Regions from separate parts of the Bradyrhizobium sp. McL0616 genome, predicted to be linked through region 1. Evidence: predicted binding sites of a transcription regulator. Region 1 holds the regulator's gene; the other holds the start of a gene.
What was found. The regulator LexA, encoded in region 1, represses DNA repair genes until DNA is damaged. The targets are predictions, from matches to a motif close to TGTTCNNNNTGTGTTCNG.
Positions count from the first base shown of each region.

Region 1 (3,779 bases):
CGTCATGCGCGAGGTCGTCGTTGAGTGCGGGCATGCCGGTGGCCCAGGCGCCGCCGATGCTGCCTTCGCCGCGCGGAATGGATTTGGTCCCATAGAGCGCGGCGAGGTCGGTCTGCGCGCTGCAATCGCCGGCGCGAAACACCAGAGCCGAACGGGCCTCGTTCGGAACCCAGATCTCGAAGCGGCGTGCTATCGGGGTTGCCTGCGCCGAGAGGAATGTCAGGACCCAGGTGTGGTCGGTGCCGATGCGGTAGGGAACGCCGACGCCGAGATTGATCCCGACCTTGGCAGCGTCTTCCCAGCGCAGAAAGCTCTTGGCGTCATGCAAATCCTTGATGATCAGCGGCAGGCCCGCTTTCCAGGTGCGTCCGGGCAGGCCGAAACCGCGTGGGAATTTGGTGTGACGCGAGTTGAACTCGAACATCTCGGCGCTGCCATAATAGCCGTCGACCAGCCCCATCTCGTGCGAGACATCGAGGTCGTTATGCCATAGCTCGACCGCGCCGACATGGGCGTCGTCGTCGCCGCAGAACAGCACCATGACGGCTTGCAGGAATTCGCCGGCAAACACCGGCACCGCCACACCGCAGGTGAGGCCGGCCTCGACGGCCTGGTCGGTGCGCTTGAAATAGGAGTTGGCGAATTCGGTGAGGATCACGGGATGGCGGCTCGCCCAGGCCTTGCCGGGAAGCCCCTCGTCATATCCGAAGCGCAGATCTTCGCTCACGGCCTTGAAGGCGGACAGGCCCTCGCTGTAAAGGCCGCCGCCAAACTCCAGCCGCATGCGGGTCCGGTCAGGCACCCAGAGTTCAACGACGCGAAGGAAGGTTTTCATCGAACGTGTCCGCCGCCTCAAGTCGGAAACAGCATCGGCCATTTGCTTGCGGAACGGACGTTCAAAATTCAGGCAGGGCAGCGCAAACTTCGTGCGACGTGCAGGTGCGGTGGGCTGATCTCTCTCGGTCGGATGCGAGGTGCAAGCAACTCCATACCGCCGGCCGCGGCCGGCGATGGACATTTCAATCCTGGCTCCGACCTGGCGGCCGGGGATGGCGGTGTCAACCAATCGGCAGGCGGGTGATGGTCGGCTGCCTGTCGGCGACGATCTGCGGCTTGTGCTCGCGCTCGCCGACTTGTTGGGTCACCGGCAATTGCAGCACGGTCGCACGCTGGCCTTCGACGAGCTGTGTCACCAACACGTATTTGCCATCGGGGAATTCGATCGCGTCATGATGGCGATCGGGAATGTGCGGATCGATCTTGCCGAACTTGCCGACGCGCGAGTTGATGGTGCGCGTCCAGATCCAGCGATTGTCGTAGCGGACACTGTCGGCGAAGGCGAGCTCCGTTCCCGGCAGCAGGCAGACCGCGACGGACATGTCGGCTTCGGAGGCAAAGCCGCGCGTCGAGGTACCGCGGAAGGTTGTCGTGACGATCGTCTCGCCGACTTCTGCGGGGCGCGTCGCGACGGCGTGCAGGCTGTAGTCACACATCAGGGTGCTCCTCATTCGAGATAGCAACCCGCGCCTCTTCTGAGGCACAGGCCCCTATCAGAGTGGAAGCCTGCAAACGTCTGCTGGGTTGTGGGCAAATCTGCGGCTTGGGTCCGTAGGCTGCCATCACAATATTTTTTTCAAATGCGCGAGGAACAAATCCCGCCTTCGTGCATTCTGGGAGCTTCGACGTTAGCGGCCGGCAGGTGCCGACCAACCCGAATATTGCCAGGCTGGCTGCGCCGGCTCGACCGCGTTGCGGGCATTGCGGAATTGCTCGCCGGTGGTTGCCTGCGCTGCCTTGCGGACGTGGTACTGCGACTGCGCGGCGAAGGCTTGCGACGCTGATGCTGCGATCAGCGCCATCGTGACTGTGCTCAGAATGATCTTGCGCACATTTGTCTCCTCGGTCTCTCAAAGGCCTGCGAAGCAATGCGTGCTTCTTTGCGGCGTACCGAAGATCTAGCGCGGGAGGGGTGGCCGGATAATCTGTGCAAAACCAGAAGGACTATCCAGCCGGAGCGGACAATCGTCCGCTCCAATCGTTAGCGCGCGGTCGCCAATCGGCGGCGCGCAGAAGACTCAGTACTTTCGGTACAGCCCGATCAGCTTGCCCTGAATCTTCACCCGGTTGGGCGGCAGGATGCGGACCTCATAGGAGGCGTTGGCGGGCTCGAGCGCGATCGAGGCGCCACGGCGGCGGAAGCGCTTGAGCGTTGCTTCCTCGTCGTCGATCAGGGCCACCACGATATCGCCGGTGTCGGCGCTCTCGTTGCGCTGGATCAGGGCCATGTCGCCGTCGAGGATGCCGGCCTCGACCATGGAATCGCCGCGCACTTCGAGCGCGTAGTGTTCGCCCGAGCCGAGCATGTCCGGCGGTACGCTGATGGTGTGGCTGCGGGTCTGCAACGCCTCGATCGGCGTGCCGGCCGCGATCCGGCCCATCACCGGCACCGCAACAGGGCGCTCGCCTTCGTCCGCGGACGCGCTGGAGCGGACCTTGCCGAGATTGCCCTCGATGACGCTGGGCGTAAAGCCGCGGCGGCTGCCGGCGGCGGCCTGGAGCTCGGGCAGCTTGATCACCTCGATGGCGCGGGCGCGATTGGGCAGGCGCCGGATGAAGCCGCGTTCCTCGAGCGCGGTGATCAGGCGATGGATGCCCGATTTCGAGCGCAGATCGAGCGCGTCCTTCATCTCGTCGAAGGAGGGCGGCACGCCGCTTTCCTTTAGACGTTCGCTGATGAACCGCAGAAGCTCGTATTGTTTGCGCGTTAACATCTCGACCAAAATCCCCCGGTTGATGTCGTTCGATTCCGAGACGCTGAATTCAGCAATAAGCCGCTACATGCTCGAAACAAATCATGAACGGACACTATATGTTCGATATGTGTTCCGCAACCCCTTAATTTACCGTGAACATGACGACGTTCGCCGGTTCGCGTAAATCGCCGATGCAGGGAATGCGCCTGGTTATTGTGCTCGTTCGACGGTTTGTTGCCGATCAGGCACAAGCGATAAGTTTGCGCCCGACGCGCGACGGTTTTGGATGCTTTGCGCATTGTGATGATTCGCTCGGCTCCTAAGATGAGCGGCCCTGAAATCGAATCGAACAAACGGGCGGGCGCGGCGAGTTGTAGCCGCGGGTGGGGCTGATGATCGGGGAATGTCTCTGCGCGCGGCAGCCGGCGGTGTTGCTCGCGGCGGCGGGATCGGCTGTGCTGTTCGTCGCCAGTATCCTTGCGACCGCGCCAGCCTTGGCTGCTTGTGCGACGTCGGGCACCGATCCGGTCTCGGTGACCTGCGCGGCTGATACCACGACGACGAACACAACCAACAACAGTACGGGCATCGCCACGGTCGCCCGGATTCAGTCGTTCAACGCCGACCTGATCGGGCAAGTCGGCAGCGGCGTTACGATCGATGGCTTTGGCCTTGATCTCGTGACGACCAAAGCCAGTGGCGGGATCAATTTCACCAACGCCGGTACGGTCACGACCGGGCAAAACGTGAATGCGTTGCAGCTCGTTGGCAACGGCGGCGCGGTCACGTATGGCGGCGTGGGTACGGTGACAGCCACCGGCGCAGGCAGCGGCCTGCAACTCGGCAATACCGGCTCGGGATCGATAACCGCAACTGTCGGCGGCGCGGTCACGGCATCGAATGGTTCGGCCATTTCAGCGGTCGGCGTCGACGGCGCGGTCACGGTCAATGTGCGGGGTGCGATCAGCGCCACGCAAGGCGGTGTCCTTGCGTCCACCAGTGGCATTGGCGACGTCACGGTGACCA
Region 1 is NZ_CP188255.1:4,251,248-4,255,026, forward strand. It holds gene ACPPVR_RS20655 (GAF domain-containing protein) at 1-835, opposite strand, end outside; gene ACPPVR_RS20660 (hypothetical protein) at 1,059-1,493, opposite strand; gene ACPPVR_RS20665 (hypothetical protein) at 1,686-1,889, opposite strand; gene lexA (transcriptional repressor LexA) at 2,076-2,771, opposite strand; gene ACPPVR_RS20675 (autotransporter outer membrane beta-barrel domain-containing protein) at 3,146-3,779, shown strand, end outside.

Region 2 (3,779 bases), 3.1 Mb from region 1:
CCGTAGACGGCTTGCTCTATGTGAATCCCGGTAGTGCCGGGCGCCGGCGCTTCAAGCTGCCGATCACGCTTGCGAGTCTCGAAGTCACGCCCGTCGGATTGAAACCGATCATCCACAATCTTAAAGTCGGATAGCCCGGGCCGCGGCACGTCCAGCCAGGCGAAGCGTTCGGCGCCATCTCGGCCGCCAGGCTGTAGGTTGCATCCATGGGCCGCGTCAGATGGGCAAATCGAGCTGAGGTTCGACATCGTCGTTCCCCAGCGTTTGCAGCGAGGACAGTGACACGCCCAGCAGGCGCACCGACTTCGGGAGGGGCATCTCGGCCTGCAGCAGGGCGATCGCCAAGCTCTCCAAGTCGTCCCGGCTTGACACGACCGTCGCGACCGACCGGCTCCGCGTGATGATCTCAAAATCGAAGAACTTGATCTTGAGCGTCACCGTCCGTCCCCGGTTGCCGGTGCTCTCACAGTGTCGCCAAACCTTGTCGATCAGTGGTAGGAGTTCGGCGGCCATGGCGTCAAATGTCGTGAGGTCCACCGAGAACGTGTTCTCCGCGCCGATGGACTTGCGGATGCGATTGGCTCGAACGGGACGGTCGTCGACCCCGCGCGAGATCCAGTAGTAGTAGGCGCCGGACTTGCTGAAGTTGGCATTCATGAACTCGAGCGTCTGGTTGCGGATGTCCTTTCCGGTGAAGATGCCGAGGCCATTCATCTTCGCGCTCGTCGCCGGACCGATGCCGTGAAATCTGCCGACCGGTAGCGACTCCACGAACGCGGCCCCCATCTCCGGAGAGATGACGTACTGGCCGTTCGGCTTCCTTTGATCTGACGCGAGCTTTGCCAGAAACTTGTTGTAGCTGATGCCGGCCGAGGCGTTGAGGCCCGTCTCGGCCTTAATCTTCTCGCGGATCCGACGTGCCACGTCGCGGGCGAGGGGTATGCCCTGAAGGTTTTCGGTGACGTCCAGATAAGCCTCGTCCAGCGACAACGGTTCGATGATCGGCGTGTGCTCCGCGAAGATGTCGCGGATTTGCCGGCTGATCGCTTTGTAGACCTCGAAGCGCGGTTTTACGAAGATCAGGTCCGGACACTGCCTCTTGGCGGTGACGGACGCCATCGCGGAGCGGACTCCGAACTTGCGGGCCTCGTAGCTTGCCGCAGCCACTACGCCGCGTTCCGCCGAGCCGCCGACCGCGACTGGCTTGCCTCGAAGATCCGGATTGTCCCGCTGCTCGACCGATGCGTAGAAGGCGTCCATGTCGACGTGGATGATCTTGCGGTGGGAAAGGCCGGTGTCGGGTCGGCTTTCGGCCGGTGCGTCCATTTCTACGGGTCCGTCCTTCGGTCCGCCTTGACAAATAGAGCTGTTAGAACAAAAAAGGAACGATAAAGCCGTATTTGGCTGGTCGTTGCGAACAGATTCGTTGACCAGAATTGATGGGAACCCGGCGCGTCAAATGAAGCCTACAACGTTGCCGGTCTACTATTATCTCGACCACTTCGTCGAAATGCTCCACTTCGTCGAAAAGACGTACGGCGAGATCCTCACCGACGAGCATCGGTCGTTCACCGCGCGCTTTCGCGGCCTCTCGAAGGACGCACAGTGTCTGCTCATCCGGATGGTCAACCGGCGAGGGGCGATCTTCAATCGCGCGCTCTTCAAGTACCCCGAGATAACCGACCTCGAAACCGCGGCTGGTGACTTGATCGAGAGCGGCCATGCTCGCGGCCTGCGCGCCGAAGACTATTCCGCCTTCGTACTTTGCCTGCCGAAGACCGCGCTTCTCGACGGCGCCCGTGCGGCGGGGTTCGGCCGCGACGTCCGTACCTCATGGCCGAAACCGGTGCTGGCCGACTTCATCGTCGCCGCGATTCCGTTCGATCTTGCCGCCAAGCATTGCGGCGCCGGCGGCTTCATAGCGCTCGACAACACGCGGTCGATCGAATTCCTTCTGTATCTTTACTTCGGGAAAACGGCCGACGACCTCAAGAACTTCGCTCTGCGCGATCTCGGCGTCCTGCGTACGAACATGGAGACGTCGTTCAGCGCTCGCTTCACCGACGCCGACGAGGCGCATGCGTGCTTTCACTACAGTCAGGTGCTGGATCGCATGGAAGTCCGTTCCGCCGACATCTACCAAAGGGCGGTCGAGGCGATCCTGGACGGACCCCCGCGGACGACCGGATACGCCGCCGACCTTGCGGCCCGCGCCGCGTGTCAGGTTGGGCAGTTCTTCGAGAAGCAGGGCAGCAAGGATTTGGCCGAACGGCTTTATCGTTTTGGCGGCTCGGCCGATTGCCGCGAGCGCCTTGTCCGGTTGCTGTATGCAAAGGGCGACAAGGAAGCGGCTGAGAATCTGCTGCGGGACATGATTGACGACCCCGAGAGCGACGACGAGCACCTCTTCGCGACGGACTTCTACGCGCGCAAGTTCGGCGGGCGGCGGATGGGCCTGTGCACCGAGTTGCTACGGTCGGGCCGGTCGATCGTCGTCGACGACACGCATCGCGGAAATCCCGAGGCGGGCGTCGCTGCCGTGCTGCGGCGCCAGGGCGGGAAAGTCTACTTCGCGGAGAACACGCTTTGGCATACGGTTTTCGGGCTGTTGTTCTGGGATGAGCTTTTCGAGTCAGGCCAGCTTCACAGCGGCTTCGACTGGGTACCGCATTGCCTACGCGACCGGACCTTCCATCGGCGATTCGCCTCGCAGATCGATGGCAAACTCGCGGCGGTCAGATCCGGCAATGCGCTTCCGATCATCTTGCGCACCGTCGCCGCCAAATGGAGCCGGCCCAACGGAATCTTCGCTTGGGACCACGTGCAGATGGGCGCACTGCGTGCCTTGCTCGAAGGCGCCAGCGCGGACGGCTTGGCTGAGATTGTTCAAGCGATGTGCGGCGACTTCAGCGGCATGCGGGACGGCTTCCCCGACCTGATGCAAGTGCGCGACGGCAAGGTGTCCTTCGTCGAGGTCAAGGCTGAGGGCGACGCCATACGCCGCAATCAGTTGACCCGTTTGCGCCAGTTGGAAAACGCCGGCATACCGGCTGAGATTGGCCGCGTGGAGTACCGGTTCGACCCGGAGCAGGACTACGTGGTCGCCGACATCGAGACCACGGGATCCTGGTCGTCCGGTGATCGCATCACCGAAATCGGAGCGGTCAAGGTCCGTAACCATCAGGTGGTCGACGAGTGGCACTCTCTTGTCAATCCGCAGCGGCCGATCCCCGCGAAGATCGTCGAGTTGACCGGCATCACCAACCAGATGGTTCGGGATGCACCCGTGTTCCACGAAGTTGCCGACAGTTTTATGGCGTTCATGGGCGACGGTATCTTCGTGGCCCACAACGTGAACTTCGACTACAGTTTTCTGTCGTACGAGTACGAACGGCTCGAACGGCGCTTCCGCTTCCCGAAGCTGTGCACTTGCGTGGGAATGCGGCGTCGATATCCCGGGCACAAATCGTACGGGCTCAGAAAGTTGTGCGCGATCTACGACATCGAGCTCGAAGAACACCATCGAGCGTTATGCGACGCTCGTGCGGCGGCCCGGCTGTTGAATCTCATAAACAAGAAGCGTGACGACGGAATCTCGGTAGAAGCGGTGCAGGCCGCTTAGTCGCTCCAGGCAAGTATCGGGGGCTATGCCGTCCAGCGACGCGAAGCTGAGGCTCGCTAGATCGAAGCTAGTCCGGTGGACACTCGGGGCAGGTGTCCCCGATCGAGTCTAACACCTCGTAAGTGCGGCTGCGGCGGCCGCCGGCGAGACGCCAGTC
Region 2 is NZ_CP188255.1:1,176,257-1,180,035, forward strand. It holds gene ACPPVR_RS05680 (metallophosphoesterase family protein) at 1-134, shown strand, start outside; gene dinB (DNA polymerase IV) at 217-1,326, opposite strand; gene ACPPVR_RS05690 (exonuclease domain-containing protein) at 1,460-3,622, shown strand; partial or broken gene ACPPVR_RS05695 (hypothetical protein) at 3,690-3,779, opposite strand, start outside.
Region 2: a site for LexA is predicted at 1,371-1,388, ahead of dinB (DNA polymerase IV). Genes of this name have one in related genera too.